DNA from 2 places in the Methylobacterium sp. J-059 genome. Region 1 is predicted to be linked to the other one. Evidence: predicted binding sites of a transcription regulator. Region 1 holds the regulator's gene; the other holds the start of a gene.
What was found. Region 1 encodes HrcA, which represses chaperone genes, less so after heat shock. Its sites were predicted from a motif close to GTTAGCACTCNCNNNNNGNGAGTGCTAAC; they were not measured.
Positions count from the first base shown of each region.

Region 2: a site for HrcA is predicted at 4,686-4,714, ahead of groES (co-chaperone GroES). Genes of this name have one in related genera too.

Region 1 covers NZ_JAKSYA010000138.1:37,050-49,026, reverse strand. The annotation lists gene MKK55_RS20400 (ABC transporter permease) at 1-879, opposite strand, end outside; gene MKK55_RS20395 (glycine betaine ABC transporter substrate-binding protein) at 876-1,766, opposite strand; gene MKK55_RS20390 (response regulator) at 2,077-2,466, shown strand; gene MKK55_RS20385 (YraN family protein) at 2,474-2,854, opposite strand; gene rsmI (16S rRNA (cytidine(1402)-2'-O)-methyltransferase) at 2,841-3,809, opposite strand; gene MKK55_RS20375 (penicillin-binding protein activator) at 4,005-5,255, shown strand; gene MKK55_RS20370 (hypothetical protein) at 5,270-5,851, opposite strand; gene hemW (radical SAM family heme chaperone HemW) at 5,924-7,102, opposite strand; gene rdgB (RdgB/HAM1 family non-canonical purine NTP pyrophosphatase) at 7,152-7,784, opposite strand; gene rph (ribonuclease PH) at 7,781-8,494, opposite strand; gene hrcA (heat-inducible transcriptional repressor HrcA) at 8,643-9,737, shown strand; gene MKK55_RS20345 (DUF1236 domain-containing protein) at 9,925-10,794, opposite strand; gene MKK55_RS20340 (MFS family transporter) at 11,039-11,977, shown strand, end outside.
Region 2 covers NZ_JAKSYA010000152.1:79,600-91,576, forward strand. The annotation lists gene MKK55_RS22850 (glycine--tRNA ligase subunit alpha) at 1-242, shown strand, start outside; gene MKK55_RS22855 (DUF3828 domain-containing protein) at 239-685, shown strand; gene glyS (glycine--tRNA ligase subunit beta) at 827-2,989, shown strand; gene MKK55_RS22865 (endonuclease domain-containing protein) at 3,207-3,560, shown strand; gene MKK55_RS22870 (magnesium transporter CorA family protein) at 3,570-4,571, opposite strand; gene groES (co-chaperone GroES) at 4,783-5,070, shown strand; gene groL (chaperonin GroEL) at 5,154-6,806, shown strand; gene MKK55_RS22885 (peptidase inhibitor family I36 protein) at 7,135-7,788, opposite strand; gene MKK55_RS22890 (hypothetical protein) at 8,137-8,430, shown strand; gene MKK55_RS22895 (ABC transporter ATP-binding protein/permease) at 8,560-10,674, shown strand; gene MKK55_RS22900 (hypothetical protein) at 10,849-11,148, shown strand; gene eda (bifunctional 4-hydroxy-2-oxoglutarate aldolase/2-dehydro-3-deoxy-phosphogluconate aldolase) at 11,229-11,843, opposite strand; gene edd (phosphogluconate dehydratase) at 11,866-11,977, opposite strand, start outside.

The DNA.
Region 1 (11,977 bases):
GAGGGTCGCCGGGTCCGGCGCTGCGAGCGCTAGGGCGAGGCCGCGCCACAGCGGGAGCAGCAGATAGGCGGCGATGCCGATCACCGCCGGCACCGGCCCGAGCGCGCCGAGGCCGGCCTCGCGGAGCGCCGGGACCGCCTGCAGCAGGCCCGAGGCGACGGCGACCAGCGCGCCGAGCAGGGCCACGGCCGGCACCACTTGGATGCCGCCGACCAGCACCTCGACGAGGCCCTGCCCGCGTCGCCATAGCGAGAGCAGCACGGCACCGCCGACTGCCAGCAGCACCGCGCTTCCCGAAAGCAGCAGATGCCGCACCAAGGCTTCGCCGACCACGTCCTTGCGCGCCGCGAACTCGACGGCGAGCGACAGGCTCCCGAGCGTCCCGGTCGAGCCGGCCAGCGCGACGAAGCCCAGGAACGCGGCCGCGAGCGCGCCCCCGAGCCCGGGGACGGCCATGCGGCGGGCGAGGTGGGCGAGCCCGCCCGCGAGCAGCAGCAGCGCCGTCCAGGTACCGGAGGCGAGGCCGGCGCGGGCGGCCGGCGGCTCGCCGGCGAGAAGGTCCCCGGCCGTGCTGCCCAGCGCCAGCATCAGCAGCGCGAGGGCCAGGGCGAGGAGCACGGTGGCGGCGCCGACGCCGATCCGCGTCCGCCCGATCCGGGCGAGCAGCACCGCGCCCAGCACGAGCCCGGCCACCGCCTCGATCTCCGGCCCGAATCCGGGCAGGGCCCCGAGGCCGTCCAGCGCGTAGACCGGCTCGCCGACGACGAGGCGGTTCTTCGCGATGCGCAGCAGCGGCAGGCCGTAGACCGCACCGAGGAAGGCGGCGGCGAACAGCGGCGGGCCGATGCCCCCGCGCCGATCCTCCGTTGCGGGCGTCAAGCGATGAAGCCGGCGTCGCGCAGGAACGCCCGCGCCACCGTCTCGGCGACCTGGCCCTCGACGGTGATGTGGGCGTTGAGCCGGCGGAGCGTATGGGCATCGAGGCGCGCGAACACCGGATCGAGCTTCTCGCGGATGCGCGGGTGGCGCGCCAGGGTGTCGGCGCGGATCACCGGGGCGACCTCGTAGACGATCTGTGCGCCCTTCGGATCGCTCATCACGGTCAGGTCGAGGGCGTCGAGCGCCCCGTCGGTGCCGTAGACCATGCCGGCGTTGACGCCGCTGATGCCCTGCGCCGCCGCCCGCGCGGTCACCGCCGTGTCGCCGCCGGGCAGGCTGATGATGCGGTTCATCGGCAGCGAGAACCCGTAGGCCGCCTCGAAGGACGGCAGGGCCGCCGGGCTCTCGACGAACTCGGTCGAGGCCGCGAGCAGGATCAACCCGCGCCGCACGGCCCCGGCGAAATCCGCCATGGTGGCGAGCCCTTCGCGCCGGGCGAGGCTGCCGCGCACCGCGATCAGCCAGGTGTTGTTGGCCGGCGCCCGCCCGAGCCAGACGAGGCCCTTGGCCCGATCCGCCGCCGCGATCGCGGCGTAGGCGTCGTCGGCCCGCTTCCAGGCCGGATCGCCCTCGGTGCCGGTGAAGAAGGCGCCGTTGCCGGTGTATTCGGGATAAAGGTCGACATCGCCCGACATCAGGGCCGAGCGCACGATCAGCGTCGGCCCGAGGCCGAGGCGGCGCTGCACCGGGATGCCGAGATCCTCCAGGCACAGGGCGATCATGCTGCCGGTGAGCGTGCCCTCGGTGTCGCTCTTCGAGGCGACCACCACCGCGCCCTGCCCGCGCGCGGGCGCCGCCGCGATGGCGGCGCCGAGGCCGACCAGCACGGCGCGGCGGTCGCAGATCGGAACGGGGCGACGCCTCACAGGAAAAATCCGGTCGTGTCAGGAAAAGATCGGCCCATCGCGGGTTCTGCCCTCACGCGGACCGTGCCACACCCTATCGCGAAATGTATCGCCGTGTAACATTGCCGACGGAACAGCCCGCGCCGGACGCTTGACACAACCGGCGTTCCGGGCGACCCCTCAGCCGCCCGGTGTACCCGCTTGGTTCTCCTGGCGCGACGATCGGATCCGACCAGCCATCATGGCGACGTTCCGTTGAAGCGGAGCGGATCGACAAGGAAGACACCTCGGCGTGAGCGCGGAACCGAAAGACGACGTTCTTCAGGGTAAGCGGGTGCTCGTCGTCGAGGACGAAGCCGCGATCTCGATGCTGCTCGAAGACATGCTGCTCGATTTTGGCTGCACCGTGGTCGGCCCGGCCGCACGCCTCTCGACCGCCCTGGAGATGGCCGAGAGCGAGACCTTCGAGGTCGCGATCCTCGACGTGAACGTCGCCGGCGAGCCGATCTACCCGGTCGCCGAGGCGATCGCGAAGCGCGACCTGCCGCTGATCTTCTCGACCGGCTACGGCGGCGCCGGCATCCGCGAGCCGTTCCGCGATCGCCCGGTGGTGCAGAAGCCGTTCAGCCAGGCCGACCTCAAGCGCACGCTCATCGGCGCGATCAGCGCCGCGCGCGCCTGACCGTCCGCTACAGGCCCTCGATCGGGAACGCGTCGACGAGGTGGACCGGCCAGCCGCGTCCGCCGATGAAGACCGCGTCCGCCCGCAGGGTCAGGCTCCTGGCGAACGGATGCCGCGCGATCCAGCTCCGCACCGCGCGCGAGAAGCGTTGTCGCTTGACCCGGCCGATCGCGCCCTGCGCCTCGATCAGCGTCGCGCGCGCCTTGACCTCGACGAAGGCGATGGTGCCGCCGCGGCGCACGATCAGGTCGATCTCGCCGCCCGACGCGCTCACCCGCATCGCTAAGGGGCGATAGCCCTTCAGCATCAGCGCGCCGAGCGCCAGCCATTCGGCCCGGCGCCCGCGGCGTTCGGTCGCCTTCCGGCGCGCGGCATCAGGCGTCCGCATCGGTCTCGCGAGCCAGCACCAGCGCACGGTTGTAGACGGCGCGGCGCGGCTGCCCGGTCTCGTCGGCAACGAGGCTTGCGGCATCCTTGATCGAGTGCCGCGCGAGCGCGACGCGCAGGGCCGCGTCGAGGCCGGCATCGGCCTCCTCCGGGGTGGCCTCGTCCGGCGCGGTCCCGATCACCACCACGACCTCGCCCTTCGGGGCGCCCTCCTCCGCGAAGGTGTCGTTGAGGCTGGCCAGGGTGCCGCGGCGGATCGTCTCGAACATCTTCGTCAGCTCGCGCGCCACGGCCGCGGGACGGGCGCCGCCGAGGACCTCCGCCGCGTCCGCCAGCATCTCCGGCAGGCGGTGGGGCGATTCGAACAGGACCAGCGTGCCGGGCACGGTCGCCAGCGCCGAGAGCCGGTTGCGGCGGGCGCCGGCCTTCTGCGGCAGGAAACCCTCGAAGAAGAACCGGTCGGTCGGCAGGCCGGCGGCGACGATCGCCGTCATCACCGCCGACGGGCCGGGAATCGGCGTGATGCAGATCCCCGCCTCGATCGCCGCCTGGACCAGCTTGAACCCGGGATCGGAGACCAAGGGCGTGCCGGCATCCGACACCAGCGCCAGCGCCTCGCCGTCCAGCATCCGCCGCACCATGCGCTCGCGGACGGCGGCGTTCGAATGCTCGTGGTAGGCGACGAGCGGCGTGGTGATGCCGTAGTGCATCAGCAGCGTCCGGGTGACGCGGGTGTCCTCGGCGAGCACCGCGTCGGCGGCGGCCAGCGTCGCGAGCGCCCGGATCGTGACGTCGCGCAGGTTGCCGATCGGCGTCGCCACCACGTGCAGGCCCGGCGCGAGCGGCTCCGCTTCCGTCGCCAGCCCGAAGGCGGTGAAGGTCGCAACCTTGGTCGCGGTGGATTTGGCCGGCCCGTCCCTGCGGGGGCGGCGTGCGGGCTCGATTCGCTGTGTCATCGCGCGGACCTTGCCACGCCAAGCCGCCGAGCGGAATTTGCTTGCGGCCGCCGAACCGCCGCGAACCCCCGCTGATTCGTGTTTTCCGGGGGCGCGCGCGATCCTGCGACATCGGCGCGTTTACTTTTCGGGTCCACGCTTTAAGCCAGAGCCACGATCCCGCGTGGACGATCTTTACGGGAAGGAAGTTTCGCGATGGCGCGATGTGTCCCGCCCCGCGCCCTCCGGGCCGGCGCCGCCCTCGCCGTGATCCTCGCCCTTACCGGCTGCATCGGCGTTCCGGACCGGGCGCGTTCCGTCCGCGCCGCGCCGCCGCCGCGGGCCGAACTCGCTCCCGACCTCGCACCGCCCGCCGACGCCGTTCCCGGCTCGACGCCGGCCGCCGCCTCGGCGCCGGGCCGGATCGGCACCGGTTCGGTCAAGGTCGCCCTCGTCGTGCCGCTCTCGGGCCAGGGGGCCAATCTCGGGGCGGCGATGCGCAACGCGGCCGAGCTCGCGATCGAGGAATACCAGCAGCCCGACCTCCAGATCCTGGTGCGCGACGACCGCGGTTCGCCGGACGGCGCCCGCGAGGCGACGAGCGCCGCCATCGCCGAGGGCGCCGAGCTGGTGCTCGGCCCGCTCTTCGCCGCCAACGTCGCGGCCGCCTCGGCGACGGCGCGCGCCGCGGGCAAGCCGGTGATCGCGTTCTCGACCGATGCGAGCGTCGCCGGCCCCGGCACCTACCTGCTGAGCTTCCTCCCGCAGGCCGAGGTCGACCGGATCGTCGACGAGTCGGTCGCGGGCGGGCGCCGCTCCTTCGCCGCGCTGATCCCCGAGAACGCCTACGGCAACGCCGTCGAGGCGCAGTTCCGCGAAGCGGTGGCGCGCAAGGGCGCCCGTCTCGTCGGCATCGAACGCTACGCCCCCGGCGCGCCGGAGGCGGCGATCGCGCGCCTCGGCGGCCTGATCACCGGACCGGGCGCCCAGGCCGACACCCTGTTCCTGCCCGAGACCGCCGACGGGCTGCCGAATGTGGCGGCCGCGCTCAGCAAGGCCGGCTTCGCGCCGTCCCGCGTCCGGCCGATCGGCACCGCAGTGTGGAACGAGCCGCGGCTCTTCGCGCTGCCGGCCCTGCAGGGCGGCCGCTTCGCCGCGCCGGACACCGGCGGATTCGGCAACTTCGCCGGGCGTTACCAGGCGCGGTTCGGCACGAGCCCGCCGCGGGTCGCCTCGCTGGCCTACGACGCGGTCTCGCTCAGTGCGGCGCTCGCGCGGCAATACGGGACCCAGCGCTTCGCCGACGCGACCCTGACCAAGAGCGCCGGGTTCGCCGGCGTCGACGGCACCTTCCGCTTCCGCGCCGACGGCCTGAGCGACCGGGCGCTCGCCGTCCACGAGATCCGCAACAACGCGTCGAGCGTGGTCAGCCCGGCGCCCCGCGCCCTGGCCAAACCCGGCACCTGAGCCTCCGCCGCGCGTCAGTCGTGGCCGATCATCGCCGCGCCGGCCGCGACGACCGTGCAGGCGGCGATGCGGCCGGCGGTCCGGCGCTCCGCCAGGAAGGCGCGGCCGAGGAGCGCGGCGAAGACCACGCTGGTCTCGCGCAGGGCCGAGACCGGCCCCATCGCCCCGAGCCGCATCGCCCAGATCACCGCCGCGTAGGCCAGCAGCGAGGCGGCGCCCCCGCCGACGGCGCGCGCGACCGCGGCGGGCCGCCCGCCGAGGGCCGCCGATCCGCGCGTCAGCAGGAGCCAGAGCGGAGGCGCGCGGTGGACGGTGACCATCGCCGCGGTGTCGCCGACCCAGTCGCCCGACAGCCGCACGCCGATGCCGTCGATCAGGGTGTAGGCGGCGATCGTCGCGGCCGTGCCGAGCGCCGCCAGCAGCGTGCCGCGCGACAGGCCGGCCCTGCCCAGCGACAGCGACGGCAACCCGCCGCCGACCGGGGCGAGCCCGAGGCCGCCGACTGCGAGATTCATCACGCTCATGGTCCAGAGCCGGTCCGCGCCGCCGCGCAGCAGCGTGTTCCACCCGGCATGCAGCAGCGCCGCGAGCAGCACGAGGCCGATGACGGCCGGCGTCGTCGCCGGCTCACGGATCGGCTTTCGACGCGCGCGCGGAGGCGTTCGGCATCACGCCGCGAGGCTCGCGACCACGGCGTTGAGCACCGGAGCGCCGCGCGCGGTCGCGGCGATGCGGCCGCCGTCGAGCCGCGCCACGAGGCCGTCGCCGATCAGCGCCGCGACCCGCGACCCGTCGAGCGGGCGGCCCTTGAGCGCGGCATAGCGCGCCGGGTCGATGCCCTCGGACAGGCGCAGGCCCATCATCAGGAATTCGTCGCCCTGGTCGGCGCCGGCGATCGTCTCGGTCTCGGCGATGCCGTGGCCGTCGCGCTCGACGCGGGCGAGCCAGGCCTCCGGCGCCTTCTCGGTGACGGTTCCGAGTCGGCCGGCCTCCGTCACGAGACGGCCATGCGCGCCGGGGCCGATGCCGGCATATTCGCCGTAGCGCCAGTACAGCAGGTTGTGGCGCGACTGCGCGCCGGCACGCGCGTGGTTCGAGATCTCGTAGGCCGGCAGGCCCGCCCGGTCGCAGACCTCCTGGGTCACGTCGTAGAGCGCGCGGGCGGTCTCGTCGTCGGGCGGCACCAGCCGGCCGGCGGCGGCGAGCCCGTAGAACGGCGTGCCGGGCTCGATGGTGAGCTGGTAGAGCGAGAGGTGCTCGGCCGCCCGGCCGATCGCCTCGGTGAGCTCGCGCCGCCACGCCGCGGCGGTCTGGTTCGGGCGCGCGTAGATCAGGTCGAACGAGCTGCGGTCGAACGCGCCCTGCGCGACCCGGATCGCGGCGAAGGCCTCCTCGGCGCTGTGCAGCCGCCCGAGGCTCTTGAGCGAAGCGTCGTCGAAGGCCTGGACGCCGAGGGAGACGCGGTTGACCCCGGCCGTGCGGTAGCCCCGGAAGCGCCCGGCCTCGACGCTGGTCGGGTTGGCCTCCAACGTGATCTCGGCGCCGGGCTCGACGCCCCAGGCTGCGGCGATGGCATCGAGGATGCCGGCGACCGTCGCGGGCTGCATCAGCGAGGGCGTGCCGCCGCCGAGGAAGATGCTCGAGACGGTGCGGCCGGGGGTGCGCCCCGCCACGTGCGCGATCTCGGCGCGGAAGGCCGCGAGGTAGCGCGCCTCGTCCACCGGCGCATGGCGGACATGGCTGTTGAAGTCGCAATACGGGCACTTCGAGGCGCAGAAGGGCCAATGCACGTAGACGCCGAAGCCCGCATCGCGGGTCGGGTGGTCCGGGCCTGAACGGTCGGTCATCGCACGCGATGTGCTCGCGTGCGCGCCGTTTGGCAATCGCCCGATCCGTTCAGCCCGGCCGGCGCAGGCATGCGGCGGCGAGCTTCACGAAGGCACGGGCCCGGTGCGAGAGGGCGTCGCCGGTCTGCCAGTCGACCCCGTGCTTCTCCTCCGACGCGATCTCGCCGAAGGTGCGGTCGAAGCCGTCGGGCCGGAACATCGGGTCGTAGCCGAAGCCGGCCGTGCCGCGCGGCTCGACGAGGTCGCCGAAGACGCGGCCCTCGAACAGCTCGGTATGGCCGTCGGGCCAGGCCAGCACCAGAGCCGAGACGAAATGCGCCCGCCGGTCCCTCGCCCCGCGCAGGTCCAGCTCCGCGAAGATCCGCGCCATCGCGCCGGAAAAGTCCTTGGACGCGCCGGCCCAGCGGGCGGAGAACAGCCCGGGCGCCCCATCGAGCGCATCGACGCACAGGCCCGAATCGTCGGCGAAGGCCGGCAGGCCCGCGGCGTTGGCGGCTGCGACCGCCTTGATCGCGGCGTTCTCGGAAAACATCGTGCCGGTCTCGTCGGGTTCCGCGAGCCCGAGCTCGCCGGCCGAGACCGCCTCGACGCCGAAGGGCGCGAGCAGCTCGCGCATCTCCACCAGCTTGCCGGCATTGTGGGTCGCGATCACGACCCGGCCCGAGAGGATGCGGTGGCTCATGCGATCGCCTGCTTCTGGAGGGCGACGAGGTCGGCGACGCCGCCCTTGGCGAGCCGGAGCAGCGCGAGCAGCTCGTCCTCCGAGAACGGCTTGCCCTCGGCGGTGCCTTGGACCTCGACGAGGCCGCCGGTGCCGGTGATGACGAAGTTGGCGTCGGTCTCGGCGCCCGAATCCTCGGCGTAGTCGAGGTCGAGCACGGCGGCGCCCTTGACGATGCCGCAGGAGATGGCGGCGACGTGGTCGCGCAAGGGGTCGACCGAGATCATCGAGCGGGCGCGCATCCAGGCGAAGCACTCGTGCAGCGCGACCCAGGCGCCGGTGATCGATGCCGTGCGGGTGCCGCCGTCGGCCTGGATCACGTCGCAGTCGACGGTGATCTGCTTCTCGCCCATCGCCGGCAGATTGGTGACGGCGCGCAGAGATCGCCCGATCAGCCGCTGGATCTCCTGCGTCCGGCCCGAGGGCTTGCCGGAATTGACCTCGCGGCGGGTGCGCTCGTGCGTGGCGCGCGGCAGCATGGCGTACTCCGCCGTGATCCAGCCCTTGCCCGAGCCGCGCAGCCAGTGCGGCCCGCGCTCCTCCAGCGAGGCGGTGCACAGGACCCGGGTCTCGCCGAAGGTCACGAGGCAGGAGCCCTCCGCGTAGCGGGCGACCGAGCGCTCGAGCGTGACCTTGCGCAACTCGTCGACCGCGCGCTTCGAAGGCCGCATGCGGCGTTCTCCTGATTCCCGAACTCGAGCGGGGTGCTTAGGCTGCGCCGCCACACGCGGCAACCCGAAGCGCCCGAGCGCCGTATGAGAAGCCCATGGATTGATCCGCAGGCTTTAGCGGGACACAATCATCGGCCAGGAACCGCGCGTGACCGAGTTTTCCCGACCCTTCTCCCAACCGCCGCAGGCGCAGGCCCTCGCCGCGCTGAACGAGCGTGCCCGCGAGATCTTCCGGCAGATCGTCGAGGGCTATCTCTCCACCGGCGAGCCGATGGGATCGCGCAACCTCGCGCGCATCCTGCCCATGACCCTGTCGCCGGCCTCGATCCGCAACGTGATGTCCGACCTGGAGCAGTCCGGGCTGATCTTCGCGCCGCACACCTCCGCCGGGCGCCTGCCGACCGAGCTGGGCCTGCGCTTCTTCGTCGACGCGATGCTCGAGCTCGGCGATGTCGGCCGCGAGGAGCAGGAGCGGATCGAGGCGCAGATGCGGGCGGCGGCCTCGCGGCACACCTTCGATTCGGCGCTGGCCGAGGCGTCTAGCCTGCTCTCGGGCATCTCGCGCGGAGCCGGCGTGGTGCTGACGACCAAGACCAACGTGCAGCTCAAGCACATCGAGTTCGTGCGGCTCGATCCGGCACGCGCCCTGGTGGTGCTCGTCTCCGACGACGGCTCGGTCGAGAACCGCCTGCTCGACCTGCCGCCGGGCCTGCCGGCGAGCGCGCTGCAGGAGGCGTCGAACTACCTCAACGCCCGCCTGCACGGCCGCACCCTCGGCGGCCTGCGCGCCGAGATCGAGGCGGGCCGCCAGGCGATGAAGCGCGAGCTCGACGCGATCACCGAGCGCCTGGTCGATGCGGGCCTCGCCGTGTCCGTCGGCCCGAGCGAGGCCCGCCAGCTCATCGTGCGCGGGCAGGCCAACCTGCTCGACGACCTTCGCGCGATCGAGGACCTCGAGCGGATGCGGCTGCTGTTCTCGGACCTCGAGACGCAGAAGGACGTGATCGACCTGCTCGCCCGCGCCGAGGGCGGCGACGGGGTGCGGATCTTCATCGGCTCGGAGAACAAGCTGTTCTCGCTCTCCGGCTCGTCGCTGATCGCGGCGCCGTTCCGCGACGGGTCGCAGACCATCGTCGGCGTCGTCGGCGTGATCGGCCCGACGCGCCTGAACTACGCCCGCATCGTGCCGATGGTCGACTACACGGCGCGGGTCGTCTCGCGGATGCTCGACCGCGGGACGTAGGGCCGGGGCCGCTCGCCCAATGCGCCGCCGCGCCCCTCGGTTGGCGCGGAATGTCGGCCCGCGAAGCACATCGGGAGAGGGGGAGCGCCATATACCGGACGACGCACCCGCCTCTCCCGACCCTTGCCGCCACGAGGCCCACCCTCCCCCGCAGAGGAGGGAGGGCAGGCCGGCGCGGGTTTTCGCCTCAGCCGCGGATCACGTCCACGATCTGGTAGGTGTCCGGATCGACGATGACGATGTCGTCGTCCACGAGGACGTAGCTGTAATCCTCGTATTCCGGTGCCAGCTCGACGATCGCCGGCGGGAGGCGGTGCAGTTCATAGCTGCGGGCGATCGCCGTGCCGACGGTGAGCGCGAAGGCGCCGGCCGCTAGGCGCGGCACGCCGCTGCGGAACAGGTCCTGGCGGAACCGGGTGCGCTCGGCGCCGCCGAGACGCCCATAGGCGCCGCGGGCCTCGCCGCCGCCGCGCGGACCGCGGGCGCCGCGATCCGGACGACCGTCGCGGTCGCCGCGGGCACCGGGGCCGTCGCGATCGCCCCGGCCGTCACGGGCGCCGGGACCATCACGGTCGCCGCGTCCGTCGCGCGCCGCCGGACCGTCGCGATCCCCGCGGGGGCCGCCGGTCTCGTTGCGCCCGGGGCCGCCGCGCTCGTCGCGGGCGCCGGGCTTGCCGCCGGGGCCGTCGTCGCGCATCGCACCGCCGCGTTCCGCACCGCCCGGCGCCCCGCGATCGGCACCGCCCGGACCGGCCCGGTCGGCACCGCCGCCCGGCCCGCCGCGCTCGGCCGCGCCGCCCGCCGGGCCGCCGGCGTCGTTCCCGCGCATCGCGCCGCCGGCACCACCGCCAGCACCGCCGCCAGGGCCTGCACCGCCGCGCATGCCACCGCCGGCGCCGCCGCCAGCACCGCCCGCCGGTCCGCCGGCGCCGCCGCCCGGTCCGCCGCCGCCGCCCGGCCCGCCGGCACCGCCGCCGGGGCCGCCCTGGCCGAAGGCCGTGGCCGTGCCCAGCACCAGCACGGCGGCCGTCACCGTTCCGCGAAAGATCTTGTTCATGGCGCTCGATCCCGTCCCGTTATTGTTGAAAGGCCACGTCCGTCGCCGACCGACGAAGTCACCGCCCCGAAACGGTACAGTCCCGAAAAGCGTTCCGTCGGCGCCTGCCGCTCGGAGACGACGTGACACGGGCGGTGGGCATCCTCGTTCGCGCGCCCACGCGGCCTAGGCGGTCCCAGTCCCCGCCTGTAACGTCGCCCGTATCAAGAATGCGCCGTCCGAACGACGGAGACAGGGAGCCAGCATGTCCGACTCGATCGGGATCGCGCCAACCGCCGAAGACGTGGCGGCCGACCGCAGCCGCCGCATCCGGGCGATCGTCGCCTCGTCCTCCGGCAACCTGGTCGAGTGGTACGATTTCTACTGCTACGCCTTCTTCGCGATCTACTTCGCGTCGTCGTTCTTCCCGAAGGGCGATTCCACCAGCCAGCTTCTCCAGACCGCCGGCATCTTCGCCGTGGGCTTCTTCATGCGGCCGATCGGCGGCTGGCTGTTCGGGCGCATCGCCGACCGCGTCGGGCGCCGGACCTCGATGGTCATCTCGGTCCTGATGATGTGCATCGGCTCGCTGTTCATCGGCCTGCTGCCCACCTACGAGACCGTGGGCGCCGCAGCCCCCGTGCTGCTGCTGCTGGCGCGCATGCTCCAGGGCCTCTCGGTCGGCGGCGAGTACGGCACCAGCGCCACCTACATGAGCGAGGTCGCGCTGAAGGGTCAGCGCGGATTCTTCGCCTCGTTCCAATACGTGACGCTGATCGGCGGCCAGCTCCTGGCCTCGCTGGTGCTGATCGTGCTGCAGTTTGCGCTCACCGAGGCGCAGCTGCACAGCTTCGGCTGGCGGATCCCGTTCTTCCTCGGGGCGGTGGCCGCCATCGTCGCCCTCTACCTGCGGCGCTCGCTCGCCGAGACTGCGGGCTCCGACAAGGAGAACGCCGGCACCTTCTCCGAGCTCGCCAAGCATTGGCGCGCGTTCTGCGTGGTCCTGGCCTACACCGCCGGCGGCTCGCTGGTGTTCTACACCTTCACCACGTACATGCAGAAGTATCTCGTCAACACCGCGCATTTCGACAAGGGCACGGCCTCGCGCACGATGACCGCGGTGCTGCTGGTCTACATGATGGTCCAGCCGCTGTTCGGCGCGCTGTCGGACCGGATCGGGCGCAAGGCCAACATGCTGCTCTAC
Region 2 (11,977 bases), on a different contig from region 1:
AGGCCTGCCGCCTCTACCTCGACGCCGGCGCGCCCGAGCGCGCGGGCGCGCGCCACCGCATGGTTCAGCCGGCCTACGACCAGTGCATCAAGGCGAGCCACGTCTTCAACCTGCTCGACGCCCGCGGCGTGATCTCAGTGACCGAGCGCCAGAGCTACATCCTGCGGGTGCGTGAGCTGGCCAAGGCCTGCGGCGCGGCCTGGCTGCTGACGGAGGCCGGCGGCGCGCCGGCGGCGGCATGAACCGGTTCGCGTTCGCCGCCCTGGCCTTGCTCGCCCTCGGCGCTGCTCCGGCCTTCGCCCAGTCCGCCACCGACCCGGTCGAGACCGTGCGCGCGTTCTACGCCAAGGACGATATCGGCGCGGTCGGCTTCTATGCCGCGGGCCTGCGCTCGCTCTACGAGCGGGACCGGCGCGAGGCCGGAAACGAGGTCGGCCGACTGGATTTCGCCTTCTACGTGAACGGGCAGGACACGGAGGCGAACTGGGAGAAGACCCTGAAGCTCACCATGCTCGCATCCGACGACGCGCGTGCGGAGGTGCAGGCGACCTTCCACAACGGCACGCCGCAGGACCTGCGCTACGATCTCGTGCGCGAGAACGGGCGCTGGCTGATCGCCGACGTGCGCTCGACGACGGCGCAAACCTGGGATCTCGTGACGATCCTTTCTGCGAAGCTGCCCTAGCCCGAGCGCGACGCGCAGATCAGCGGCGGCATCCCGCGCCTCTCCGCATGCTCCGTCTCGACGGACGCGGAGCGGGCGTCTATTCCCGCGGCCATGCCCGATTTGCTGCTCGAACTCCGCTCCGAAGAAATCCCGGCCCGCATGCAGCGGCGCGCGGCCGAGGACCTGAAGAAGCTCGTCACCGACGCGCTGGTCGAGCGCGGCTTCCTCTACGACGGCGCGAAGGCCTTCGCGACCCCGCGCCGGCTGGCGCTCCACATCGCCGGCTTACCCGCGCGCGGCGAGGCTTTGCGCGAGGAGCGGCGCGGACCGAAGGTCGGCGCGCCGGGCGCCGCGGTGCAGGGCTTCCTGCGCGGCGCCGGGCTGACGAGCCTCGACCAGGCGCGGACGATCATCGACCCGAAGAAGGGCGAGTTCTACCTCGCGGTGATCGAAAAGCCCGGCCGCGAGACGCTGGACGTGCTGGCCGAGATCCTGCCGGCGATCATCAAGAGCTTCCCCTGGTCGAAATCCATGCGCTGGGGGGCGGCCTCGGCGCAGGCGGGCGCCCTGCGCTGGGTGCGCCCGCTGCAATCGATCGTCGCGACCTTCGGCCCGGAGACCGAGACGCCGGACCTGGTGCCGTTCGAGGTCGGCGGCATCCCGTCGGGCACCACCACCTACGGCCACCGCTTCCTGGCGCCCGGCGCGATCGAGGTCCGTCGCTTCGACGACTACGTCCGGAGCCTGGAGCGCGCCAAGGTCGTGCTCGATGCGGATCGCCGCAAGGACATCATCCTGCACGACGCCCGCGACCTCGCCTTCGCCCGCGGCCTCGAGCTCGTGGAGGACGAGGGCCTGCTGGAGGAGGTCGCCGGCCTCGTCGAATGGCCGGTGGTGCTGATGGGCACCTTCGACCAAAGCTTCCTCGACATCCCGGGCGAGGCGGTGCGCGCCACCATCCGCGCCAACCAGAAATGCTTCGTCGTGCGCGACGCCGGCGGCGCGCTGGCACCGGCCTTCATCCTGGTCTCGAACCTCGTCGCCACGGACGGCGGCGCCGCGATCACCGCGGGCAACGAGCGCGTGGTCCGCGCCCGGCTCTCGGACGCGAAGTTCTTCTGGGAGACCGACAAGGCGATCCGCCTCGCGGACCGCCTGCCGAAGCTCGACACCATCGTGTTCCACGAAAAGCTCGGGACGCAGGGCGAGCGGGTGCAGCGCATCGCGGCGCTCGCGCGTGAGCTTGCCCCCCTCGTCGGCGCCGATGCCGACCTCGCCGAGCGCGCCGCGCGGCTCGCCAAGGCGGACCTCGTCACCGAGATGGTCGGCGAGTTTCCCGAGCTGCAGGGCTTGATGGGCGCCCGCTACGCCGCGCTCCAGGGCGAGAACCCGAGCGTCTGTGCCGCGATCGAGGAGCACTACAAGCCGGTCGGGCCGAGCGACCGCGTGCCGACCGATCCGGTCTCGGTGGCGGTGGCGCTCGCCGACAAGCTCGACACGCTGGTGGGCTTCTGGGCGATCGACGAGAAGCCGACCGGGAGCAAGGACCCGTACGCGCTGCGGCGGGCGGCTTTGGGGGTGATCCGGACCACGCTGGAGCGGTCCCTGCGGCTGCCGCTTTCGAGCGTCGCCAACCGACAGTTCGCCATCGCGGAAACCCGTGGCGCGCCGGCCGCCTCCGCCGAGCCCGCAAGCATCCGCGAGGACGATCTCGGCTCGGCCGGCTTCCATTTCTCCGCAATCGTCGAGACCGACGGCGAGGCCGACCGAAGCCCGTCGGCCCAGCGCGTCGCCGACCTGCTGGCCTTCTTCGCCGATCGCCTCAAGGTCTACCTGCGCGACAAGGGCGCCCGCCACGACCTGATCGATGCGGTCTTCGCGCTACCCGGCCAGGACGACCTGCTGATGGCGGTCCGCCGGGTCGAGGCGCTCGGCGCCTTCCTCGACACCGAGGACGGCAGGAACCTGCTCGCCGGCGTGAAGCGCGCCTCGAACATCCTGCGCATCGAGGAAAAGAAGGACGGCCGCGCCTACGATGCCGAGCCCGATGCGGCGCTCGCCGCCGCCGGCCAGCCCGAGGAGCGGGCGCTGGCCGAGGCACTGGCGACGGCGCGGGCCGAGGCCTCGGCGGCGGTCGCGAAGGAGGATTTTGCCGGCGCGATGCGGGCGCTCTCGCACCTGCGCGCGCCGGTTGACGCCTTCTTCGAGCACGTCACCGTCAACGCCGACGACGCGGCGCTTCGCGAGAACCGCCTCGCCCTCCTCAACGCACTGCGCGCCGCAACCCGCGAAGTCGCAGACTTCTCGGCGATCGTGGGGTGAACCGCGGGTCCCTTCTCCCAGGGGGAGAAGGGCAGGACGATCTACACTTCCTATAGGGGGAAGCGCGGGTCTCCTCTCCCGTCCGGAAGAGGGACAGGGTGAGGGATGCGCCTTCTCCGGATGAACCTGTCCCCTCCCCCCAACCCTCTCCCGAACGGGAGAGGGTGTGCGTCGCGCATCCGCGAGGTCGCGTCGGCGTGTGAGGTAAGGTCATGGCATGCCGAACCCGACGCAGCGTGCGAAGAATTTGCGGGCGGCGGAGACCGGTGCGGAGGCACGGCTCTGGCGCGTCCTCCGCAATCGGCAGCTGAACGGGCGCAAGTTCCGGCGGCAATGGCTGATCGATCGCTACGTCGTCGATTTCGCCTGCATCGAGGCGAAGCGCGTCGTCGAGGTCGTGGGTGCGACGCATGGATCGCAGGCCGCGATCGCGTCCGATGCCGTTCGGACCGAATGGCTCGGACGATGCGGGTTCGAGGTCGTCCGCATCGCCAACGCCGAGATCGACGAAAACCTCGACGGCGTCCGCGAGACGATCCTCGCCGTGATCGAGCGGCGCGATGTCCTCTGACGCGCCGCCTCAGAACCAGCCCTTGATGCGGAACACCACGATCGGGATGATCGCGCTCGCGAGGATCAGGCTGAGCGCGTAGGGGTAGCCGTAGGCCCAATCCAGCTCGGGCATGTGCTTGAAGTTCATCCCGTACATCGACGCGATCAGCGTCGGCGGGACGCCGACCACCGAGACGACGGTGAGGACGCGGAAGACGTTGTTCTGCTCGATGTTGATCAGGCCCAAGGCCGCGTCGAGGAGGAACTGGACGTTCTCCGAGAGCCGGGTCTCGAACTCGTCGAGGGATTCGATGTCCCTGCGGATCGTCTCGAAGCGCGCATCGGTCTCCTCCTGGGCCAGCACCTGCTCGCAGGCTCCGGCGACGAAGGGCACGATCCGCTCAAGGCCGAGCAGGCTCGCCCGGATCTTGCCGAGCACCTTCCCGCGGCGGGCGATGCCACGCAGGATGCGCTTCAGCGCCAGGTCGCGGCGGCGCGGCGGGGCCTTCTCGTCGGATTTCGACGGTCGGGCGCGCACGTCGAAGTCGAAGATCCGCGTCGAGAGGCCGTCGAGCTCGGCGCCCATGTCCTCGAGCGCATCGGCGAGGCTGTCGACCAGCTCCTCCATCAGCAGCAGGAAGACCTCGATCCCGGTCTTGGCGACCTCCCCCTCGTCGATCCGCTTGCGCACCTCGGTGAAGGCGCGCAGCTCGTGGAAGCGCACGGTGACGAGGTGGTCCGGCGTCAGGACGAAGCCGAGCGGCTTGAGCAGCGAGTCGGTGCTCTCGAAGGTCACCATCGGCGTCGAGAGCGACAGGCCGTTCTTCAGCCGGCGCAGGCGGCTGGAGCTCTCGACCTCGGACAGCGCCTTGCGCGAGGGCACGCGGATGCCGGTGGCCTCCTCCACCGCCCGGGCCTCCTCGGGGGTCGGATCGTTGAGGTCGATCCACACGGTCTGGGTCGGGACGGCGGCGCGGCCGCCGGTGTCGCTCGGCGCGAGCGCGCCCTCGGGGCCGTGCAGGCTGAGCATGAAAGGGAATTCCGTCGGCGCTTGCGATGAAGGGGAGAAACCCGGCGCGCGACGGCCGCCGCGGGGTGCGACAGACTTGACTCGCCAAGGGGCCACCGCTATCTCGCCCGCAGCCTTGGCACTCATCTTCCACGAGTGCTAACGGCCAGGGTTGGACGCGGGTCTCCGCGGCATCAACGCCGATTTGCGAATTCAAACAAGAGGGCAGCTCATGAAGTTCCGTCCGCTGCACGACCGGGTCGTCGTCCGCCGCATCGAAGGCGAAGAGAAGACCAAGGGCGGCATCATCATCCCCGACACCGCCAAGGAGAAGCCGCAGGAAGGCGAGATCGTCGCCGTCGGCCCGGGCGCCCGCGACGAGGCCGGCCGCATCAACGCGCTCGACGTCAAGGCCGGCGACCGCGTCCTGTTCGGCAAGTGGTCGGGCACCGAGGTCAAGATCGACGGTCAGGATCTCCTGATCATGAAGGAATCCGACATCATGGGCGTCGTCGCCTGAGGTCTTCGGACACCTGACGTAACCGCCCTTCGAGGCCCGCCCGGGTCTTGGGGCTTCTCCACCAACGAAAAGGAATCCTGCACATGGCAGCGAAAGACGTTCGTTTCTCCTCCGACGCGCGCGACAAGATGCTCCGCGGCGTCGACATCCTCGCGGATGCCGTCAAGGTGACGCTCGGCCCGAAGGGCCGCAACGTCGTGATCGAGAAGAGCTTCGGCGCGCCGCGCATCACCAAGGACGGCGTCACCGTCGCCAAGGAGATCGAGCTCTCCGACAAGTTCGAGAACATGGGCGCCCAGATGGTGCGCGAAGTGGCCTCGAAGACCAACGACATCGCCGGTGATGGCACCACCACCGCGACCGTGCTCGCCCAGGCGATCGTCCGCGAAGGCGCCAAGTACGTCGCCGCCGGCATGAACCCGATGGACCTGAAGCGCGGCATCGACCTCGCCACGGCCGCCGCGGTCAAGGACATCATCGCGCGCTCCAAGAAGGTCGCCTCGTCCGAGGAGGTCGCCCAGGTCGGCACGATCTCGTCGAACGGCGACAAGGAAATCGGCGAGATGATCGCCCACGCGATGCAGAAGGTCGGCAACGAGGGTGTCATCACCGTCGAGGAAGCCAAGACCGCCGAGACCGAGCTCGACGTCGTCGAGGGCATGCAGTTCGACCGCGGCTACCTGTCCCCGTACTTCATCACGAACGCGGAGAAGATGGTCGCCGAGCTCGAGGACCCCTACATCCTCATCCACGAGAAGAAGCTGTCGTCGCTCCAGGCGATGCTGCCGGTGCTCGAGGCCGTGGTGCAGACCGGCAAGCCGCTGGTCATCATCGCCGAGGACATCGAGGGCGAGGCGCTCGCCACCCTCGTGGTCAACAAGCTGCGCGGCGGCCTGAAGGTCGCGGCCGTGAAGGCGCCGGGCTTCGGCGATCGCCGCAAGGCGATGCTCGAGGACATCGCGATCCTCACGCATGGCCAGATGATCGCCGAGGACCTCGGCATCAAGCTCGAGAACGTCACCCTGCCGATGCTCGGCCGCGCCAAGCGGATCCGCATCGAGAAGGAGACCACGACGATCATCGACGGTTCGGGCGAGAAGGCCGACATCGAGGCGCGCGTCGGGCAGATCAAGGCGCAGATCGAGGAGACCACCTCGGACTACGACCGTGAGAAGCTCCAGGAGCGCCTGGCCAAGCTCGCCGGCGGCGTCGCGGTCATCCGCGTCGGCGGCGCGACCGAGGTCGAGGTCAAGGAGAAGAAGGACCGCGTCGACGACGCGCTCAACGCCACCCGCGCTGCGGTGGAAGAGGGCATCGTCCCCGGCGGCGGCACCGCCCTGCTCCGCGCCAAGAAGGCGGTCGCCGCCCTCTCGAGCGACAACCCCGACGTCCAGGCCGGCATCAAGATCGTGCTGAAGGCGCTCGAGGCCCCGATCCGTCAGATCGCCCAGAACTCTGGCGTCGAGGGCTCCATCGTCGTCGGCAAGATCACCGACAACACCAGCTCCGAGTCCTACGGCTTCAACGCCCAGACGGAAGAGTACGTCGACATGATCCAGGCCGGCATCATCGACCCGGCCAAGGTCGTGCGCACCGCCCTGCAGGACGCGGCCTCGGTCGCCGGCCTGCTCGTCACCACCGAAGCCATGATCGCCGACTCTCCGAAGAAGGACAGCGGCGCCCCCATGGGCGGCGGTGGCGGCATGGGCGGCATGGGCGGCGGGATGGACTTCTAAGTCCGAGCCACCATTGCAACGTCGGAAGGGGGTCGCCGCGAGGCGGCCCCTTTTTTCGTTGCGCTTGGGCCTGGGTCGGCGCCGTCTTCCCGACGCTGTGAAACGATCGGCGAGCGGACGCTTGGACGACGAGGGGGCTCGGGCGGCTTCGGGGAAGCCTGCAGCAGATCTGTCTCGACCATTGGCCGCGCGCGCGCGGCCTCCCGCGGACATCCTGAGCGGGAGGCTCTGACGCGACGCGCTTCAAGCCTTTCAACCGGGAAGTCGACGAGAGCCGCGGCGGCGATTCTGCGAAAAGGACGACAGGAGCGATCGACGACGCGCCGTGTCAGCCCGCCCGCTTTCCGCAGCGGACGTAGGATGCGGTGCCCTTGCCGCTCGTCCAGGTCAGGCGGTCGCCGTCGACGACGAGGCGGACCTGGGAGGACCAGCGCCGGTCGCGCTCGGCGCAGTCCGCGGCCATGGTCCAGGCGTTCCCGACGCGTCGGCCGTCGTGGAAGCTGCAGATCGTCCGCCCGGCACTGGCGCGCTCGGGCGTGATCGTCGCGGGGATGTAGCCGCGTCGGCGCGAGCGCTTGCCGCAGGCGGCCTCGGTCGGCCCCCAGGTTCCGACGTACTCGGCGCGCTCCACGCGCGGCGGCGGTGCGGGCACCGGAGCAGCGGCCGGTGCCGAGACCGCCGCGACGACCGGAGCCGGCGCTTCGACGACGCGCGGCACCTGTACCTCGGGCACCGGCGTCGCGGCCGCGACCGCGATGGTCTGCGGCAAGGGGGGGAAGCCGAAGGCGGGCACCTCCGGCGGGGCGGCGGCGGCCGGCCTGAACGGGAGATCTTCGCTGAGGAACGTCACGCTGTACCCGAACAGGGTGCCCCAGCCGGCGGCGAGCGCGACGAACAGCGCGACCCAGCGCTTCGAAACGGGACGGCCCGCTCCGCTGCTCTGTTCCGTCGGGTACGCCTCGAGCCCCGCCGCCATCGTCATCCCGCCCTCCCCTTCGTGGGCCGCACGCATCCGACGCCGAAATCTTCCGTGCGCCCGTCCGTCGCGACGCGGGAGCGATGGAGATGCCGAAGGTCCGCCGGGACGCCGCCTCGAAGATCCAGCGATTCGCAGACTGCGCACCGCGGGCGACGAAATCTTAACAAGTCTTGCGCGGCGCGAAATCCCTAAACGCGCGAATACGGCGCTGCGGCGGCGACGGATCGCAGGTGGGCCTTCGACGCGACACTTCCGGCGTTGCATCGGTGCAATGGCGGGTGCGCCAATTCACTGCCATGCTCGCGCGCCGCTCCCTTCAGGGCGAGCCAACGAGGCGCCCGATTCCCAGCGATGAGATGCTTCGCCACGGCTCTTGTGATCGCCCTCGTGTCGGGGCCGGCCTCGGCGCAGACGCGGCAGGCGACACCGCGCATCGCCTGCGCGGACGCGATGGAGATGGTCAAGCGCGGCGGCGACGTGACGATCGCGGTCGGCGGCGCGCAGCCCGAGCGCATCGTGCGCGACCGCAGCTTCTGCGACCTGTCCGAAATCGCCGAGCTTCGCCTCGTGCCCACCCGCGACAACCCGCAATGCCCGATCGGCTATCGCTGTCGCGAGCCGGGCTTCGAGGAATGGAACTGGTAGGCGGCCGGCTCACGCGCGGTTGAGCGTCGCGCCCGGGCCGGTGCCACGATCTCGCCACGACCCGCGGTCACTGCCGCCGGGAAGGGCTTCGCGAACGGAGCCGATCGCCAAGATTTCCGGGAGACGCGCGTGGCCGCACTTCGAAGCGGGCTCGGCCTGCAGGCCGTCCTCACGGCGCTCGCCGCCCTCGCGCTGCTGGCGGCACCCGGCGTCCCCGCCCCGCCGCTCTACGTCTTGCTCGCGGGCTTCGCCATGGCCGGCATCCTGCTCGCCTCGGCCAACCTCTCCGCCTACCTGAAGGTCTTCGTCTCGGTCTACGGGATCGGCTACCTCGTGCTCGCCGGCGGCAAGACGCTGGCCGCGATGGGAGCGCTGCCGCCGACGCTCGCCGCCCTGCTCCCGCCGGACTTCGCGGCCACGGGCGCCGTGGTGTTCGGCGGGTTGGTCCTGGCGATCTCCTACCTGAAGCCGATCCGCGCGATCACCCTGATCGCCGATCCGTACTTCGCCAGCCGCGAGGCGCCGACCCGGGAGATCGGCCCGTTCCGCTTCTTCGGCAACACCGAGGGCAAGGTCGGGCAGCGGCTGGTGGCGCTGTCGATCTTCATCACCTTCGCCCAGGTGGCGCTGCAGCTGCGCCTGAACTTCTGGTTCCGCGACCTGTTCAATGCGCTGCAGGAGTACAATGCCGACGCGTTCTGGTACCAGCTCGTCTGGATCTTCGCCCCGCTCGCCACGATCTGGGTCGTGGTCGGCATGTTCGACACCTTCGTCGACGCGTCGCTCCACCTGCGCTGGCGGACCTGGCTGACCCGGAGCTTCTACGAGCGGTGGCTCGACGGCGGCACGCATTACCGCATCCCCTTCACCGGCGAGCACGCGGACAACCCGGACCAGCGCATCCAGAGCGACGTCAACCTGTTCATCTCGCAGACGACGACGCTCTCGATCCGCCTGCTGTCACAGGCGGCGACCCTGGTCTCGTTCATGGTCATCTTGTGGGGCCTGTCGCGCGATTTCGTCTTGCCGTTCACCGACACCGTGGTCCCGGGCTTCCTGGTCTGGCTCGTCGTCGGCTACGCGCTGGTCGGCACCTGGCTGACGCACCTGATCGGACGCCCGCTGATCGGGCTCGACTTCCGGCAGGAGAAGGTCGAGGCCGACTTCCGCTTCTCGCTCGCCCGCTCGCGAATCTACTCCGAGCAGATCGCGCTCCTGCGCGGCGAGCGCGCGGAGAACGTCAGGCTGAAGAGCCTGTTCGGCGAGATCATCGACAACTACCTCGGCATCATCTACCGGCGGATCAAGCTCGGCAGCTTCACGCTGTCCTACAGCCAGATCAGCGTGGTGTTTCCCTACATCCTCGCCGCGCCGAGCTACTTCCTCAAGAAGATCACCCTCGGACAGTTCCAGCAGACCGGCGACGCCTTCTCCAGCGTGCAGTCGTCGTTGTCGTTTTTCATCAACTCCTACGTCACGATCGCGGCCTACAAGGCCAACACCAACCGTCTCGCCTCGTTCAAGCGCGCGATGACGCTGGCCGAGGCCTATTCCGCCGCCTCCGACGGGCTCGGCCACGGCAACGCCACCGGGTCCGACGTGACCGCGACCGGACTGACGCTCGCCCTGCCCGACGGGCGGACGATCGTCACCGCCGACAGCCTTGCGATGACGAAGGGCGCGTCGACGCTCGTCACCGGCCCCTCGGGCTCCGGCAAGTCGACCCTGTTCCGCGCGATCGCCGGGATCTGGCCGTTCGGCAAGGGCCGGATCGACGTGCCCGCCGGCCAATCGGCCCTGGTGCTGCCGCAGCGGCCCTACATTCCCCTCGGCACGCTGCGCGGTGCCGTGTGCTACCCGAACACCACCGACCAGTTTCCGGACGCGGCGATCCGCGAGGCGCTGGTCGCGGCGCAACTGCCGGCTCTGGTCGATCGCCTGGACGAGGTCGACGCCTGGGACCAGCGCCTGTCCGGCGGCGAGCAGCAGCGCCTGGCGATCGCCCGCGCGGTGCTGGCCAAGCCCGAATGGCTGTTCCTCGACGAATCCACCGCCGCCCTCGACGAGCCGAGCGAGGCCGGCATCTACCAGATGCTGCGCGAGACCCTGCCCAACACCACGATCGTCTCGATCGGCCATCGCTCGACCCTGCACGAGCACCATCAGCGCCGGGTCGACATGCAGAGCACGGGGGACGGCCGGTTCAGCCCGCGCGAGTTTCGCGCCGTCGCGCCAGCGGAATAGTCCCGGCTGCAAAACGTAAGACACCGCCGTTAGACGGCTCATCGTCGTCGCTCGAAGTCGCCGTACAGCAATGCGGGAGGGTTCACCCGTCCGCATTGCCAGGTTGAAACAATAAAGGAACCCTCCGGCAGTCCTGACGTTTGATACCCGCCTCAAGAAACTGCGGAGAAACGCATGACCAAGATCACCACTTTCGCCGGTGCCGCCGCCCTCGTTCTGATGTCGTCGGCCGCGTTCGCCGCGCCGTGCTCGACCGGAACCACCGTCACCCCCGACAAGGACGCCAGCAAGGCCTCGACGGTCGATCCGAAGGCCACCGCCAACACCAGCCCCGGCGCCAAGGGCGAGTCGCCCGGCACCGTCGGCGCGATGAACAAGGCCGGTTCCGCCGCCGGAGCCACCTCGCCGGCGGACGTCAACGCTCAGGACAAGGGCAACCCGACCGCCGCGCAGGCTGCCAAGAACGATTGCTGATTCAGTATAGCGGATCGGCATCGATCCGATCCGAGACGTTGCGCCCGCTCCGGGAAACCGGGGCGGGCGTTTTCGTGCGCCTAGCGCCGCAGGCCGGTCGCCGCCAGGGCGGCCTTGCGGATCGCGTCCACGTCCGGCGCGCCGGGCTTCACGACCCAGCTTCCGCCGACGCAGAGAACGGCGTCGAGCGCGAGCCAGTCCGGCGCCGTCGCCTCGGAGATGCCGCCGGTCGGGCAGAACCGGACCTGCCCGAACGGGGCGGCCAGCGCCTTCAGCGCCTTGATCCCGCCGGACGCTTCCGCCGGGAAGAATTTGAACCGGTCGAGCCCGTGGTCGAGCCCGCGCATGATGTCGGCGGCATTCGCCACCCCCGGCAGGTAGGGGATGCCGCGCTTCAACGCCGCCTCGGTGAGCGGCGCGGTGAGGCCGGGGCTGACGATGAACGTCGCGCCGGCTTCGATCGCCGCGTCGAGGTCGCGATCGTTGAGGACCGTTCCCGCCCCCACCACCGCGCCCTCCACCCGCGACATCGCGCGGATCACTCCGAGGGCGGCCGGCGTGCGGAGCGTGACCTCGAGCGCGGTCAGGCCGCCCTCCACCAGGGCTCGGGCGATCGGCTCGGCATGCTCGATGTCCTCGATCACGAGGACGGGGATCACGGGGACGGAGCGCATCAGCGCGTCGATGCCGGTCATGGTTGGATCTCCCGTTTCGTGATCAGAGGCCGGCGGCCGCGAGCATCGCCGAGGCGCCCTGCTCGGCCCCGTCGGCGCCGTGGCGCATGAAGGCGAACAGCTCCCGCCCGGTCCCGGTGGCCGGCGGCGGCGCC